DNA from 3 places in the Pseudomonas sp. H3_C08 genome. Region 3 is predicted to be linked to each of the others. Evidence: riboswitches for the same ligand, from Rfam matches in the RefSeq annotation. Region 3 holds a riboswitch; each other region holds the start of a gene.
What was found. Region 3 has a riboswitch for cobalamin ahead of AB4N74_RS11450 (CbtB domain-containing protein). Riboswitches for the same ligand answer to the same signal wherever they lie in the genome.
Positions count from the first base shown of each region.

Region 1: linked by a shared signal. The riboswitch ahead of AB4N74_RS06805 (ABC transporter substrate-binding protein) and the one ahead of AB4N74_RS11450 (CbtB domain-containing protein) in region 3 are both predicted to bind cobalamin.
Region 2: linked by a shared signal. The riboswitch ahead of AB4N74_RS07595 (TonB-dependent receptor plug domain-containing protein) and the one ahead of AB4N74_RS11450 (CbtB domain-containing protein) in region 3 are both predicted to bind cobalamin.

Region 1 covers NZ_CP162803.1:1,461,057-1,466,578, forward strand. The annotation lists gene AB4N74_RS06790 (GNAT family N-acetyltransferase) at 1-124, shown strand, start outside; gene AB4N74_RS06795 (ABC transporter ATP-binding protein) at 108-872, opposite strand; gene AB4N74_RS06800 (FecCD family ABC transporter permease) at 869-1,873, opposite strand; gene AB4N74_RS06805 (ABC transporter substrate-binding protein) at 1,882-2,895, opposite strand; cobalamin riboswitch at 3,040-3,233, opposite strand; gene AB4N74_RS06810 (Ppx/GppA family phosphatase) at 3,276-4,211, opposite strand; gene phnX (phosphonoacetaldehyde hydrolase) at 4,559-5,386, opposite strand; gene AB4N74_RS06820 (LysR substrate-binding domain-containing protein) at 5,461-5,522, opposite strand, start outside.
Region 2 covers NZ_CP162803.1:1,640,596-1,646,117, forward strand. The annotation lists gene AB4N74_RS07585 (ABC transporter substrate-binding protein) at 1-342, opposite strand, end outside; gene AB4N74_RS07590 ((2Fe-2S) ferredoxin domain-containing protein) at 339-698, opposite strand; gene AB4N74_RS07595 (TonB-dependent receptor plug domain-containing protein) at 698-2,635, opposite strand; cobalamin riboswitch at 2,728-2,933, opposite strand; gene AB4N74_RS07600 (LysR family transcriptional regulator) at 2,979-3,872, opposite strand; gene AB4N74_RS07605 (zinc-binding alcohol dehydrogenase family protein) at 3,983-4,990, shown strand; gene AB4N74_RS07610 (L-dopachrome tautomerase-related protein) at 5,039-5,522, shown strand, end outside.
Region 3 covers NZ_CP162803.1:2,468,541-2,474,062, reverse strand. The annotation lists gene nfuA (Fe-S biogenesis protein NfuA) at 1-550, shown strand, start outside; gene cobM (precorrin-4 C(11)-methyltransferase) at 750-1,496, opposite strand; gene AB4N74_RS11460 (cobalamin biosynthesis protein) at 1,578-1,991, opposite strand; gene AB4N74_RS11455 (CbtA family protein) at 1,988-2,686, opposite strand; gene AB4N74_RS11450 (CbtB domain-containing protein) at 2,698-2,895, opposite strand; cobalamin riboswitch at 3,019-3,240, opposite strand; gene AB4N74_RS11445 (hypothetical protein) at 3,275-3,601, opposite strand; gene AB4N74_RS11440 (AzlC family ABC transporter permease) at 3,594-4,286, opposite strand; gene AB4N74_RS11435 (sugar phosphate isomerase/epimerase family protein) at 4,276-5,193, opposite strand; gene AB4N74_RS11430 (ATP-grasp domain-containing protein) at 5,190-5,522, opposite strand, start outside.

The DNA of each region.
Region 1 (5,522 bases), 1.0 Mb from region 3:
CACCCATCCATTTCTGCCGGGCGCCATCGAATTCTGGCAGCGCCAAGGCTTCAAGATTATCGACGTCGACGCTGACCCGGTCTGGCAAACAACCCACATGCACAACGTCATGAGTGAAATCTGAGAATTTGCGCCCCATCGAACGGGTCCGTCAGGTAATGCGCCCTGACCCCGAACGTCTCCTGTAAGCGCTGCGGTGTCAGCACCTCCAGCGGCTTGCCCAACGCCACCAGCCGCCCGCGTTCCAGCACCGCCAGACGATCACACTTCAGCGCCTGATTGAGATCATGCAGAGCAATCAGCGTGGTCACCGGCAACGCCCGCACCACGTTGAGAATGGTCAGCTGATGTTGAATGTCGAGGTGGTTGGCCGGTTCGTCCAGCAACAGGATTTGCGGTCGCTGCGCCAGGGCTCGAGCGATGTGTACCCGTTGTCGCTCACCACCGGACAGGCTGCGCCAGAGACGGGTACGCAGGTGCATCGCGTCGACGTCGGTCAGCGCCTGCTGAACAATGGCGTCGTCGGCCGCCGACCACGGTTGCAGCGCCGACAGCCAAGGCGTGCGCCCCAGCGCGACAGCGTCGAACACGCGAATGCCGTCGTCGGTGTCGGCCTGCTGTTCGACCACCGCAAGCTTTTGCGCAATGCTGCGCCGGGCCATTTTGCCCAGGCGCAGACCGTCGAGCAGCACCTCGCCAGCGCTCGGTTCACGCAGCCCGGCCAGCAACTTCAACAGAGTGGATTTGCCCGCGCCATTCGGCCCGACAATGCCCAGGGTTTCGCCACGCTGAACCTCAAGGCTGACACCGTTGAGCAACTCGGCGCCGCGCACCCTGAAGCTCAGGCCGGAACAACTCAAAACACTGTTCATCGTGCCGACCTGCGGCCAACCAGAATCAAGGCAAACACCGGCGCCCCGACCAGCGCGGTAATCACCCCGACCGGAATCACCTGGCCCTTGATCAGTGTGCGCGACAGCACATCGGCGGCTATCAGAAACACCGCGCCACCCAACGCACTGGCCGGCAGCAACCGCGCATGACCGGTGCCCAGCAACAGACGCGCGGCATGAGGAATGACCAGACCGACAAAACCGATCGAGCCGACAATCGACACCATCACTGCCGTCACCAGCGCTGCACAACCGATCAGCAGAATCTGCACACGCCGCACCGGAATGCCGAGCGACGCCGCCGAATCCGCACCAAAGGTAAACGCATCTAGCGCCCGCCGATGCCACAGGCACACAACCAACCCCAATACGGCCACTGGCACCGCCAGCCACACCGATGGCCAGCGCACGCCGCCAAGATTGCCCAGCAACCAGAACATGATGCCGCGTGCCTGCTCGGAGCTGGCCGAGCGGGTGATCAGAAACGCCGTCAGCGCATTGAACAGCTGCGAACCGGCGATCCCCGCGAGAATGATCTGCCCGGTACCGCTGGCCGAGCCGCTGACCCGCGCCAGCACAATCACCAGCACGAACGCCGTGACCGCGCCGGCGAAGGCACCGACCGAGAGTGAGATGATCCCGGCACCTACGCCAAGCAGCGCGACCATCACCGCCCCGGTCGAGGCGCCGGCAGAAATGCCCAGTAGATAGGGGTCGGCCAACGGATTGCGCAGCAGCGACTGCAAAATCACTCCGCAGGTCGCTAACCCTGCACCGCATGCCGCCGCGACCAATGCCCGGGTCAGGCGGTAGTTCCAGACGATGCCTTCATCGATCGGGTCGAGGACATGCCCGGCGCCCCACAATTTGTTCGCCAGCACTTGCAACACCACGTCCGGTGCAATCGAGGTTTCCCCGATGGCCACGCCGGCGACCACTGCAATCAACAGGGTCGCCAGGGCCAGGAGCGTGCGGATCAGGCTGGCACTCATTGCGACAGGTCATAGCCGTTGATGGCCGTGGCCAATTGTTCGATGCCCTCGAACATGCGCAGGCTCGCCTGCAGGGCCATGGCGTCGAGAATGATGATGCGGTTGTGTTTCACCGCGTCCATGTTGCGCGTCACCGGGTCGCTGCGCAGGAAGGCGAGCTTCTTTTCATAGTCGTCGGCGGGGAAGCGTCGGCGATCCATGCGCGCGATGACGAGGAAGGTCGGGTTGGCCTTGGCGATGGTCTCCCAGCCGACCGTTGGCCACTCTTCATCGGACTCCACCACGTTGAGCACGCCGAGGGTGCTGAGCATGAAATCGGGAATGCCTTTGTGCCCGGCCACGAATGGCTCGATGTCCATTTGTGCGCTGGAGAACCACACCAGCGCACTGGCGTCTTTGAGCTGTTTGCCTTGGGCGGTGGCAATCGATTTGGCGAGACTGGCCTTGAGTTGATCATTGAGCTGCTGGCCACGCTCTTGAACATCGAAGATCTGCGCCAGTTGGCTCACGCTCTTGTAAATGGAGTCAATGCGAAACGGCGCCAGTCGCGTGCCATCGGCGCCGACGAGGTTGTCCTTGGCTTCGCAATCGGAAGGCAGCAGGTACGTTGGAATCTTCAGTTCATGAAACTGCTCGCGCGTGCCCACCGCGCCTTGCGGGCCGACCATCCATTCCAGTTCCACGGCGACCAGTTCCGGACGCTTGCCGATTACCGACTCGAAACTCGGCTCGTTGTCAGCCAGACGCTCGATCTTGTCATCCTGCGCTTTGTATTTGGCCAGCACATTGTTGAACCACAGTGAGGTGCCGACGACTTTGTCGCCCAGGCCCATGGCGTAGAGCATCTCCGTGCCGGCCTGGCCGATGGTCACGGTGCGCGTCGGTGCGTGCTGGAAGGTCAGGGTGCTGCCGCAGTTCTCGATCGTCAGTGGATAGACAGTCGGTGCCGCCTGCGCCAGGGCGCCAAGGCTCAGGCCGGTAATGAGGGTGGCAACGCGGGGCAGCAGCATGGGGCAGTCTCCAGGGGAACCGTACGGGGAGCGGGAGAGTACGGTCTGGAAACACACCATCGAACGCGGTCAGGAAAACAGCGCAAGGCCGGGCAGCCAACGAAGACGCGCACGGCACGATGTCCTTCCCGGACACCCCGCCGGTTAGTAATCACTGTGCCGGCAGGTCTCCTGACTGATGCGTCATCGCCTGGCTCCGGCCTTCCCGGGATTCACCCAGTGGCAGTCGTGGAGCAGGCTCGGCACCTACAGTTGCGGGGGCAGTTCCGGTCAATGCTGTGCAAGCACCCCGGATTCCCTATTAGTCCCGTTCGGGAACCAGCGGCGGCATGTTAGTCGATCAAGCCGCCGAAGGGGAGACGAATCTGTTGCGGCGAGGATTAGTGCTGGCTCATCAAACCGTGCAACACGCCCAGACGCAGGCCCGGTTCGGAGGGCAGCATTTGTGCGATACCGAACACTTTGAATGCCGCCAGCATTAACACCAGACCGCCGGGCAGAATGCTCTGGCGGTGTGGTTGCAGGCCTGCGAGCTTGAGCTGTTGCACGTTGTTTACCTTCAACAACAGCAGCGACAGGCGCAGCAGGCCGCCGTAGGTGATGCCGTCCTGGCCGAAGTCGTTGAGGCGATTGGTCTTGAGTACTTTGGCGAGCATGCGCGCGGTGCCGGAAGAGCCGATGGTTTGCTGCCAGCCCTGAGCACGGTAGCGCCGGGCAACTTTTTCAAACTGCAGGATGGCGAAGCGTTCGGCCTCCTGTAGCGCGCCGGCGGACACATCGCCGCCGCGAAAGAATCGCGTGCTCAAGGTGCCGCTGCCGATGGCGATGCTTTCGGTTAACAAGGGTTGTGAGCCCTGGCCGAGGATCAGCTCGGTGGAGCCGCCGCCGATGTCGACCACCAGGCGCAGGTCGTCGGCGCTGGGCAAGGCGTGAGTTACGCCGGCGTAGACCAGCCGCGCCTCTTCATGGCCGCAAATGACGTCGATGGGAAAGCCCAGATGCCGCTCGGCACTGGCCAGAAACAGTTGCGCGTTGTCCGCTTCACGCACCGCGCTGGTGGCCACCGCACGAACCCGGCCGGCCTCGAAACCACGCAGCTTCTTGCCGAACCGCGCCAACGCCTGCCAGCCGCGATCCAGTGCCAGTGCATCCAGCGCACCGCCGTCAAAGCCTTCGGCGAGGCGCACCGGTTCGCGCAGGGTTTTCACTTCCTGAATCTGCAAGCCTTTGCGGCTGCGCACCGACTGGCCGATCATCAGGCGAAAGGCGTTCGAACCCAGGTCGATGGCGGCAAACAGCGAGGCGTCGTCTTTCATGGGAATCCTTGCAGAGCATCCGTCGCGAGGCTCAAGACGGTTTGCGAGGATTCTGCCGTGATCTTGATGACATCCTGATGACGGGGGCGGGGCGATTGAATGAATTTGCGACTGTCACGACACTGTCATTATCCGGCGTCTATGCTGAGGTCAATACATCGCGTGTTCTTAAAGTTTTTGCTGCCAGTTTTGGCAGCTTTTTTTTGCCCGCGATTTGGCTGTTGATCGTTCCCACGCTCCGCGTGGGAACGCCTCTAGGGACGCTCCGCGTCCAGTGACGCGGAGCGTCACGGGCTGCATTCCCACGCAGAGCGTGGGAACGATCAGCGCGGGGTGCGGACGATCAATCAGCAGGACTGAGGAGTTTCGCCCCGGGCCAGGCGCGCATTGATGTCTTCGATCACTTCGGGCAGTTCGGCGATGGTGTCGATCAGGTAGTGCGGGCGCGAAGGGGCGAACATCTTGCCGATCCGCGCGCGTTCTTCCGCCAGTCGATCCGACGGCAACGCCTTGTATTGCTCATAGGTCAGGCCCAGTGCGTTGCCGGAGCAGGTCAACGCCACCGTCCACATACCGGCGGCGCGCCCTTCGAGAATTCCCGGCCAGGTGTCGTCGACCTTGACGCAGGCGGCCACGTCATCGATGCCCAGGGCAATCACGTTGGCCAACGCCTGCGCCGGATACGGCCGGCCATTGGGCACTTCATCGGTGGCGACGACATGGTCAGCGACGTAGCCATTTTCCCGCGCCAGTTCGACGACCTTGGCCATTACCACCGCCGGGTAGCCCGAGCACGAACCGATTTTCAAACCCTTGTCGCGCAATGCTGCAATGGCTTCGAGCGCGCCCGGAATCAGCGCCGAATGCAGGGCGATTTTCTCGATCTGCAGCGGCATGAAACGTTCGTAGATTGCCGTTACATCGTCGTCACTCGGCAAGCGATCAAACGCCGCGCGGTAACGCTCGGCAATCTGCGGCAGGTTGCACAGGGTGCGGATGTGATCCCACTTGCCCATGCCCATCGGCCCGCGCGCTTCTTCCAGCGATACCGCGACGCCGAACTCGGCAAAGGCTTCGACGAAGATTTGCGTTGGCGCAAACGAGCCGAAATCGACAACGGTGCCGGCCCAGTCGAGGATCGCGGCTTGCAGGTGAGTCGGTTGTTGGTACTGCATGGTCAATCTCCGTTTTCAGGTAAGCGTGGGCCGTCCCTCGGCAATGAGGTAGGCGGTTCAAGGGTCAGTGCTGATCAGGTCAGCGGTGGGTTCGCATCAAACAGTTCGGCAATCACTGGCCGGTTCCGGCGGATGC
Region 2 (5,522 bases), 830 kb from region 3:
GCGCGAGGTCACCCCGTCGCCGAACGCCGTGGCAAAACCGCCGATCACCAGATCCGGCTTCGCAGCGTAAAGCACTTCGCTGGCCGGGTACTGCCGCGCGATTACCGGTACGCCGAAATACTCGGCTTGGCGCTGACCGGCACCGGTGTCATCCAGATACGCCACGCCGACCAGCGCTGGCCCGGCACCCAGTGCGAGGACGAGATCGGCCGCATGCTGATTGAGCGCGACGATGCGCGAAGATTGATCGGCGCTCCATTCTTCGCCGCAATTGCGGTAACTGTCGGCGAGTACAGGCATTGAGCAGAGCAGGGCGCCAAGTACGTACAGAATCGATCTCATGTCTGCGCCTTGATCAGCAAATCCGCAACCACTTCACCGCCCACCAGATGCCCCTCGACCAGCCGCTGCACATCTTCATGGCTGCGCACGCCATACCAGCAGCGCTCCGGATACACCGTTACAATCGGCCCCAGATTGCACGGAAACTGGCAGTGCGTACGCGTCAGCAAGACGCCATCCGGCGTCTCGATGCGATCGTGCGCGAGCAAATGCCGGCGCAGGGTTTTCCATAACTGCAAGGCGCCGCGCTGGGTGCAACGCGGGCCGGTGCAGAGGAATACATGGCGCGCATGCTCGGGCACATTTGACCAGTCCGGGTGCGTGTCGACGCCGTCGACGGTTTTGACTTCACTCATCAGAAGCGGTACGTGTAGCGCACTTCGGAGGTGAACGGCCGGCCGAGGTTGTCGACGTTGCTCGAACGGCTGGTGACGTAATCGCGGTCGAACAGGTTTTCCACCAGCAGGCTCACGCGGTGCTGATGAGCGTTGTCGAGGTAGCGATAAGCGTCGGCGTCGACCACGGAATAGTTACCGTACTCGACTTGCTTCGAGCTTTTGATGTCGCGGATATAGCGGATCGCACCGCCGGCGCCCCACAGACGGTTTTCCGATTCATAGCCAAGCCGCGAGCGGGCGAAGAAGCTCGGGATATCGTTGAGGGTTACACCGCTGCGCGATTCGGTGAGGTTGCGGGTCATGTCCGCTTGCAGGCTCCACTGATCGTTGAGCGCGAGTTTGGCGTCGGCCTCGAAACCGCGCATACGCACCTGGCCTTCACCGTTGACCCATTGAATGTCGTCGAGGGTGATCAAGTCGTCGATCTTGCGTTTGAACAGGGTCACGCTGGCGCTGAATTCGCGGTCGAGCAGAAAGCCTTTGTAGTCGACACCCAGCTCCGCATTGCGGCTTTTTTCCGGCTTCAGGTTGCGATTGCCGATCTCGTCGCCCGGTTCATTGACGAACAATTGCTCGGCGTTTGGCAGTTTGTAGGCGCTGCCGTACTGGCCGCGCACCGACCAATTGTCATTGAGGTCATACAGCGAAGTGAGCATGCCGACGGTGGCACCATCGCCACCGCTCATGGCTTCGTGACGCACACCGATGCTCGGGTGCCAGTCGGGCAGGGCGTCGATCTGCGGGCGCAGTTGCGTGTAGAAAGCGTGGGCTTCGGCCTTGTCGTTATCGATGATCAACACATCATCCTGGCCCTTGAACCACTGGTTGTCGGTGCCGAACACCAGTACATGGCCACCGGGCAATTCAGCCTTGCCCTCGGCCTGCACACCCCAATCGGTGAAGCCCCAATAGTCATTGTGGTTGATGACTTTGGTGCCGCCGCCCTCCACGTTGTTGACGCGGGTATAACGCGTGTCCCAGTCGTTGATATGGCCTTTGACGAAGTAGCTCAGGCGCTCATTGACGGTCTGCTCGAAGGTCGCCGTGGCGATCTGCTGCACGCGGTCGTTAGTAGTCTTGTGGTTGTCGACCGGGCGGGCGAAATCGAGGTTGGCGTCGGCGTATTGGTAAAACAGCTCCAGCCGCGAATCATCGTCGAACGACTGAATCGCCTTGCCGCCGAACGTGGTGACTTCGTAGGCGCGATCCTTGCCGGAATCGTTTTTCATGTCGCGGTTGCGATAGGGCTGGTAACCGTCGGAGACGTTGTGACTGACGTACGCCAACAAACCGAGGTCGCCGAAGCCGTTAGTGAAGATATTCTCGACGCGAGCGTCTTCGGTGGTGCCGCCAAAGCTGTCGACGCCTAGATTCACTTCGCCGGCGGCTTTGCGCGATTGCGGGCTGCGGGTGACGATGTTGATCACACCGGACACGGCCTGGGTGCCGAACAACAGGCTCTGCCCACCCTTGAGCACTTCGATGCGTTCGATGGCGTTGGCCGGCAGGGTGTCCAGATAGAGGCCACCGTACAGGCGATTGTTCAGGCGCACGCCGTCGAGCAGGATCAGCGTGTCGTCGTTGCGCCCGCCGAGCAGCGAATAGGTGCCGTAGTCGAAAGGGCCGTTTTTCGGCGCCACATACAAGCCTGGAATGAACATCTGCATCACCCGGCTGACATCGGCGCTGGGGCCGGCGCGTTCGATCTGCTCGCGGCTGACGATTTCGACCTTGCTGCCGAATCTGGCCATCTCGGCGACGGTGGTGGATTCCACTGACGGTGCAGTAACGATTTGTTGATTGAGTTCCAGCGGCGCGTCGTCGGCCAGTAGCAGCGGGCTGAACAGGCAGCCAAGGAACAGGGTTGGAGCAGAAGTGTTGAAAGGTCGAATCATTGTCTTCTCGAAAAGGATCTTCGCAGAAGAGCATGCAAGAGAAGGCATCGCGCACAGCCAATACCGGCCCATGCCCGCCCACCGCAGGATTTTGCCAAACGAAATTCCAGGCCGGTCTCCGGGCTCGCGCGTATCGAGGTTTTCACCTTCCCATGGCCGTCTGGCCACAGTGGTGTATTGAAAACATCACGCGCATACCGTTGCGGGGGCAGCACCGGACTTGTTCGAAAAGAACGTACCGGTTTCCCGTTTCACCCCATGCACGGCGGCATGGGACACCTGAAACTGGCCGGCATCTGAACATTCGAGGAGCGTCTCGTCAATGCGGCAACCACCAGGGGAGCTATTGGATGCGTTCCAGAGCGACAAACTGGCCACTCAACCACGCATAAAGCTGAGACACCGCCGGGGTGATCTGCTTGCGATGCGGGCACACCAGACTCAACGGTGAGGCATTGCCGGGAAAATCCTTCAGTAGCACGACCAGTCGCCCTGCGATCACGTCTGCACTGACGTCCAGCCAGGATTTGTTGGCGATGCCTTCGCCGCTCAACGCCCAGCGGCGCACGATGTCGGCGTCGTCGCTGAACATCGGTCCCGAGACCTGGATCGTTTCACTGCCCAGACTCCACTTGTCGTAGATCCGGCCGCCTTGCTGGTAGAGCAGGCAAGCGTGGTTGTGCAGATCATCCGGCGTTTGCGGGTATCCGTGGCGCTCCACGTATTCCGGTGCGGCGACCAGCACCCGCCGGTTCCACGGTGCCAGCGGCAGCGCCACGTAGTTGGCATCTTCATTCGAGCCGTATCGAATCGCCACGTCTACCGGGTCACGAAACAAGTCGGCCATCTGGTCCGACAGGGAAAAGCGCAAGGTCAGTTCCGGGTGCTGGCGGCGAAACAGTGTGAGCCACGGCAGCAAAATGTTGCGCCCCAGATCGGACGGCGCCGTCACTTGCAACACGCCGCGCAACGTGGCGTTTTCACCGCGCAGGTTTTCCTTGCCTTGCTTGAGCGCCTCCAGCACCGAGTGGGCAGTGGGCAAGTATTGCTCGCCCTCGGCGGTTAATCGCAGGCTGCGGGTGGTGCGCGCAAACAGGCGCACGTCCAGCTCACGCTCCAGACGCTTGATCGCCGCGGCAACCTGACCGGGCAATAAATCCGCCTCATGGGCGGCAGCTGTGAAGCTGCCCAGCGCGGCGCTGCGGGTGAACAAACCAAGATCATCGATGCGGATCATTTTCACTCCTGAAGTGAAAGTGTTGGCGCATTCTGCTGGTTTTTCTTTGTGCTTGGGAAGTCGAAGATGGCGGCAAGCGAGCACATCAGCTCTTCAGACAGCGAGTTTCCATGAAAGCCATCACCTTCACCCAACACGCTTTGCCCATTGAAGATCCGCAATCGTTGCAGGACATCGACCTTCCGGTGCCAACTCCCGGCCCCCGGGATTTGCTCGTAGAAGTTCGTGCGGTGTCGGTCAATCCGGTCGATACCAAAGTACGCGCCGGCACTTTCACCAAAGAACCGAAAATCCTCGGCTGGGATGCCGCCGGCATCGTCCGCGAGGTCGGGGCTGAAGTGACGCTGTTTCAGCCTGGCGACGAAGTGTTCTACGCAGGCTCCCTTGCCCGCACCGGCAGTTATAGCGAATTTCACCTGGTGGACGAGCGAATCGTCGGGCACAAACCGCGTTCGTTAAGTGCTGCGGATGCCGCGGCATTGCCGTTGACCTCGATCACCGCCTGGGAGCTGTTGTTTGACCGTCTCGGTGTCACCGAAGGTTCAGGGCAGGGCAAGTGCCTGTTGATCACGGGGGCAGCGGGCGGCGTCGGTTCGATGCTGGTGCAATTGGCCCGACAGTTGACGCGGCTGACCGTCATCGGCACCGCCTCGCGGCAGGAAACGGCTGACTGGGTCCGGCAATTGGGCGCGCATCACGTCATCGATCACAGTCAGCCGCTGCTCGCACAGTTGCAGGCACTGGGCATCGACGAGGTCAGCCATGTCGCCAGCCTGACCCATACCGAGGAGCATTTTGCGCAGCTGATTGAAGTGCTCCAAGCACAAGGGCGTCTGGGCGTGATCGACGATCCTGAAAGCCTCGACGTAATGCCGCTCAAGCGCAAGTCGCTGTCGCTGCACTGGGAGCTGATGTTCACCCGTTCGCTGTACGAAACCCCGGACATGATTGAGCAGCATCACCTGCTCAATCGCGTCAGCGATCTGATTGACCAGGGCATTTTGAAAACGACCGTCGGTGAACATTTCGGCGCGATCAACGCGGCAAACATGCGCCGTGCCCATGCCTTGGTCGAGAGCGGCAAGGCCCGAGGCAAACTGGTACTCGAAGGTTTCTGATTTCACTCATTCAGACGGGCCTGCACGCGGGCCGGTCAGGAGCAGCTCATGCGTATGAAAAAGCTTTCTGCTGCATTGGCCATGGTCATGGCAGCGCCGTTCGCCCATGCAATCAGTGCCGTGCCGTTGCCGGCCAATGCCCCCGCCGACCGATCCTTCGGCAAGCTCGAACAGGTCCATGCGTTCTACGACGCGATGCCCACCGGCGTGACCGTCACCGAGACCGGGCGCATCTTCGTCAACTTCCCGCGTTGGGGCGACAACGTGCCGTTCACCGTGGGCGAGATCCGCGACGGCAAAGTCGTGGCTTACCCGAACGCGGCGATCAACCAGGAAAACCTCAACGATCCCAGTGATGGTCTGATCAGCGTACAGAGCGTGGTGGCCGACGGGCGGGGTCGTGTCTGGTTGCTCGATACCGCCGCGCCGGGTTTCGCAGACCCAAAACCCAAAGGCGCGAAGCTGATCGCGGTGGATCTGGTCAGCAACAAGATCGTCAAGCGCCTGGTGTTCCCGGACAACGTCATGTTGC
Region 3 (5,522 bases):
TTACCTGGCTGATCTGCTCTCCAAGCAGAACACCCCGGGCATCGGCATCCGCGTCTTCATCACCCAGCCTGGCACCCAGTACGCTGAAACCTGCATTGCCTACTGCAAGCCGGGCGAAGAAAAACCTGAAGACACCGCGCTGGGGCTGAAAAGCTTCACCGCGTATATCGATCACTTCAGCGAAGCGTTTCTCGATGACGCCGTTGTCGACTACGCCACCGACCGCATGGGCGGCCAGCTGACCATCAAGGCGCCGAACGCCAAAGTACCGATGGTCAACGCCGACAGCCCGGTCAACGAGCGCATCAACTATTACCTGCAAACCGAAATCAACCCGGGGCTGGCCAGCCACGGCGGTCAGGTCAGCCTGATCGATGTGGTTGAAGACGGCATCGCCGTGTTGCAGTTCGGTGGCGGTTGCCAGGGCTGCGGCCAGGCGGACGTAACCTTGAAGGAAGGCATCGAGCGCACCTTGCTCGAGCGTATTCCGGAGCTGAAGGGCGTTCGCGACGTGACCGACCACACGCAGAAAGAAAACGCCTACTACTAAGGTGTTCGCTGCGGACATGAAAAACGGCGCCCCGTGAGCGCCGTTTTTTATGGGTGAAATTCAGGAATGCATTTGCGAGCAGGCTCGCTCCCACATTTGAAATACGATCAAATGTGGGAGCGAGCCTGCTCGCGAAAGGGCCTTTGATCGTTCCCACGCTCTGCGTGGGAATGCAGCCCGGGACGCTCCGCGTTCCAATTCATGGTCTGTAGAGGTGAGCATGCCCGGCGCGATACAGCGATGACTCGCTAAACACCTCGCTGCCCAGCACTCGGCCCACCAGAATCAACGCCGTACGCCGAAACCCTTTGGCCTCAACCTTTTCGGCAATATCCGCCAGCGTCCCCACCACCCAATCCTGATCAGGCCACGTCGCCCGGTGAATCACCGCAATCGGGCAATCCGCGCCGTAATGCGGCAGCAGTTCCACCAGAATCTTCGGCAAATGGTTAACGCCCAGATGAATCGCCATGGTCGCGCCATGCTGCGCCAGACTGCCAAGCTCTTCGCCTGCCGGCATCGCGGTTTTGTCGGCGTAGCGAGTCAGAATCACGCTTTGCGACACGTCCGGCAGCGTCAATTCCGCGCCAAGCAACGCCGCACAGGCTGCGGTGGCCGTCACGCCGGGAATGATCTCGAACGGAATATCCAGCTCACGCAGATAACGGATCTGCTCGCCAATCGCGCCATACAGACTCGGATCGCCGGAATGCACCCGCGCCACATCCTGACCCTTGGCATGCGCGGTCTTGATCAATTCGATGATCTGTTCCAGATGCAATTCGGCGCTGTTCACCACTGTTTCGGCTTGATGGCCGTCGAGTAACGCCGCCGGCACTAGCGAACCTGCGTAGATAATCACCGGGCAACTGCGAATCAGCCGCTGGCCTTTGACAGTGATCAATTCCGGGTCGCCGGGGCCGGCGCCGATGAAGTAGACGGTCATCGTTGAATCCTGAGTAAAAGAGGGCACGACTGCGTTGCAGATGAACAACGCTCATGATCAATGGCGGGGATTATCGGGATTTTACGCCGCGCCGGCCAATGCCAGCGTGGCCTGAGCGTATTTTTGCCGGGAGATCAGCAGTTTTGCCGGCGCTTGAATCAGCTGTTCAGCGAGCGCAAGCGCGGCACTTTCGGCGACGCCGTAGCAACCGGTGCGTTCGTAAGCAATCTGTGAATGGTGACTGAGCCGCTGTTGGTAGCTGGCCAGTTCGTCACTGCTGAAGTACAGCAGGGGCAGAGCCAGTTGTGCAGCAAGTTCTTGCAGGCCCGGCTCGTCGCGCTTCAAGTCGATACTGGCCAACGCTTTCACCGCCTCAAGCTCAATGCGATGCGCCTGTAACGCTTGATCGAGTAACGCGCGCAGCGTGCTGGCCGGGCAGCCGCGCTGGCAGCCCAGGCCGACCACGAAGGTCGGCGCTGCGCGGTCATCGGTCATGCGTGGTATTGACCAGCGCTTTTGCGGCGGAACAACCAGGCGCTGATCAGGCCCAGGGCCAGCCAGAACGCCACGTTGGTCAACTGCGAAGCGATTTTGAACTGAGCTTCGAGTGCTTCGGGGGCGAGCATCGAATGCACTTCCGGTTGCGGTGCGCCGATCACGTGGGGCACAGCGAGGATGGCCACACCGAGGACCTTCATCAGCCAGTGACGGCTGAACGCGATCAGCGACAGACCTACAGCCGTCGAAGCGGCCGTGCCGATCCACCACGTCTGCCGCGAAGCCAGATCAGCCGCAGCGGTGCCCGGCAGTTCTGGTGGCAGGCCCAAGGTCGGAGCAAGCACGAACGTCGCGTAACCGGCCAGGCCCCAGAGCAGGCCCTGCGAAGTTTTGGTCGGCGCGCGCAGGGTGTAGAGGCCGGCGAGCATCAGGGCGAAACCGACGGCTACGACCAGATTACCGCCAGTGGTCGAGACTACGCGCTGCCAGCCGTCTTCCGGCTCCCAGGCCTCGGCATCATGGGTGTGCGCAGCCACGCCAGCGGCATGTTCGTGAACCGCCACCGGCTCGGACTTCTCGAAGGTTTCCGCCTGCAGAATCAGCGGCGAAACCCAGAAGCTTTGCAGCAGAGTGAGGAGCAGGGCGGCCAGCAGACCAGAGAAACCTGCAGTTTGCGCGATACGCTTGATCATGTCGGCAGGTCTCAATGGCACGGGAACGCGGCGCTGTGGCGGGTATCGTGGGCGGCGTTGTGCACCGCTTCGATGTGCGAGAAACCGGCAAAGTAAACCAGACTGGCGCCGAGGATCGACGCAAAGATTGCGGCGGTCAGGCGTTGGCTCAGGGTGGTGGTGCTGGCGATTTTGTCCGTGTTGCTGCCGGTGCTGCTGATGATCGACATGGCGCTTCCCTCTGGAGTGTCAGCGGGTGAATAGAGCGCATGAAAACCCCTGCGGGTCGGGCTCGCAGAGGTTCGAACAGCGCCCGCCCACCGCGGGTTTGTTATGTGCAGCGCCGCACAAATGCGGGCTGTGTGTTGCGGGCCGGTCTCCGGGCTCACGAGGGGCTGGCGTCAGGCCGACCTGCAAGCGTCACCTTCCCATACCGTATTGGCACAGTGGTTTTGACGCTTCGCTCGCTTACCGTTGCGGGGGCAGCACCGGACTGACATGGGCTTGAGTAAAGCACATGATTCACCGGTTTCCCGTTTCACCCTGTGAAGGGCACCCGTAACAAGTTGTGTAGGAGAGCATGGGCGGGGGATTTGAGTCAATCGACGCCTAGCGCATGATCAGCAGGACGTACACCCCCAGCGCCATCAGGAACGCATAATAGGATTTGATTCGCGTCAGGCTCAGCAGCCACGCCAACGCCACCGGGAGGATCCATGGCATGGCCGCCAGGTGCTGGCTGGCCAAAGGATAGAGTGAGACCGCCAGCAGGCTGACGAGCATCGCCACCGATGTGTATTTTCCCAGACGATCGATGAAAGCGCGGGCAGTTGCCGAAAGCCGTTCGACATCGACGGCCAGCGGCAGCAAGCGGCAGACGATCGAAACCAGCGCGCAAATCAGTACGTACAGCCAGAAAGTACCAGGTTCAATCATAGACATAGCTCGTCAGAACGGTGATGGCGAGCACCAGCAGCAAGCTGACCTCGCCCAGCCACAGCAAGCTCGCGGCGGTGGCCAGGCCGGCAATCCATTGCGCATGGAAGCTGTGACGGTCGCGGGCCATCTTGCCAAGCGAAGCGCTGATGAAAATCGCGATCACCACACTGACGTGATCCATCACTGCGTTGTCGGCCACGCTGGCGAAACAGTACCCGACCACGGTGCCAAGCAGGGCGGCGGCGTACAGCAGAAAGCACACGGTGTTGGCATACGGGCGGCTGATCGGTTGCTGATCCTTGCGGATCGACATCAACGTGAAAGCCGCATTTGCCATCACCGCCAGGGCGGGGACAAACGCTTTGACCGGGCCCTGGAGGCTGGATTTCAGGCTCAGTGTGAAGACCAGAAAACGCAAGTTGATACTCAGCGCCGAGACCAGCACGCCAAAGGCGTTAAGCAGGTGCGCGGGGGTTTCCAGCAGCGTCAGTTGCAACGGCGAGGCCATTACCGTACCGCTGAAAACCACCATGGCCGGAAGATCCAGACCATGGCGGCGCCCGAGCATGCCGATCAGGATGAAGGTCAGCAGCAGCGAGAAGACGAACGGTAGCGCATCGCGGATACCGGTCGCGATCTCGCTGCGCGACGCCGGTTTTGCCAGGTTCGACTCAACCAGCATGAGTGCTGTGCCGCGAGCCGGCCAGCAATTGCTCTACGCCGTTCTTGTAGGCCAGAGCTTTTTCCAGGTAGTACTCGGTGGAGAAGCGCGGAATGAACTCTTCCACCACGGCCACCCCCCGATAGCCGTTGACCGCGAAGCGATTGAGCACATCGCTCAGGCGCAAGTTGCCTTCGCCAATCGGCAGATGTTGATGGTGGGTGTTGTTGAGGTCGGCAATGTGCAGATGCCGGGTAACCGGCGCCAGATCGGCAATGGCTTTGAACAGGCTTTCACCATACGGCAGCAGTGAGCACAGATGCGTCACGTCGATGGTCACGAAGCACCCGGTTTCCTTGTGAAAGCGCAGGTGTTCCTCGACGGTGAAGACCGGGAATTTCGGCCGCTGACCGCCCATGTTCTCCAGGCACAGGGCGATGCCATCGGTGTTGCAGCGCTTGGTCACCTGGTTGATCGCTACTATCAGGTTGTCCAGCAGTTCGCCGTTTTCCAGTTGATCTTTGTAGCCGGGATGAAAAGTGACGCTGGTGGCGCCGGCCTCGTGGGAAAACTCCACGGCGGCACTCAGGCAGTCCACCGCTTGGGCACGTTCGGTCAAATCCGGGGAGCACAGGTTGTACTGGCGACCCCACCATCCGGCGTGGACGGTCAGCGTGATGCCATTGTGTTCGGCGAAGCTGCGGATTTTCCCGGCAAGCTCAGACCGGTCTTCGGCGCTCAGCGACCAGAAGGTTTTTTCGGCGTCTTCGCCGATCTCGAACTCGACCGCTTGGAAATGTCTGGCCAGATCGGTGATCGAACCCAGGATGTCTGCAGGGTTGTCGTAGACATTGGTGGAAAAGGAGATCATCGGGAAGTGAGCGCTGATCGGGCCTTCGATGTGATATAGCGGGTCTTTACGGGTCATTGCGCTGGTCCTTGCGTAGTGAACTCTGGGTGGGTGATCGCGGCGTTGAAGTCCGCCGGGTCGTCGGCGTCGCTGCAGCCCAGCAGCGTGTAGCCGTGGCGGTCTGCGGAACGGCTGATGCTCTGGCCGAACTTGTCGGGGTTGAGGTTCACGCGTAATGCAAACGGGTGTTGCAGCAGGCGTGCCTGGAGCTGTTGCGGATCGGCGGTCGGGGCCGCCTCGATGTAGCGGATCGCCATTTTGGCGTAGGTTTTCTCGGGCGTCGGCAGTGACGTGCCGGCCATCGCGGCGATGGTGCTGGCTGCCAAATGCACCCCCGTGGTTTTCCA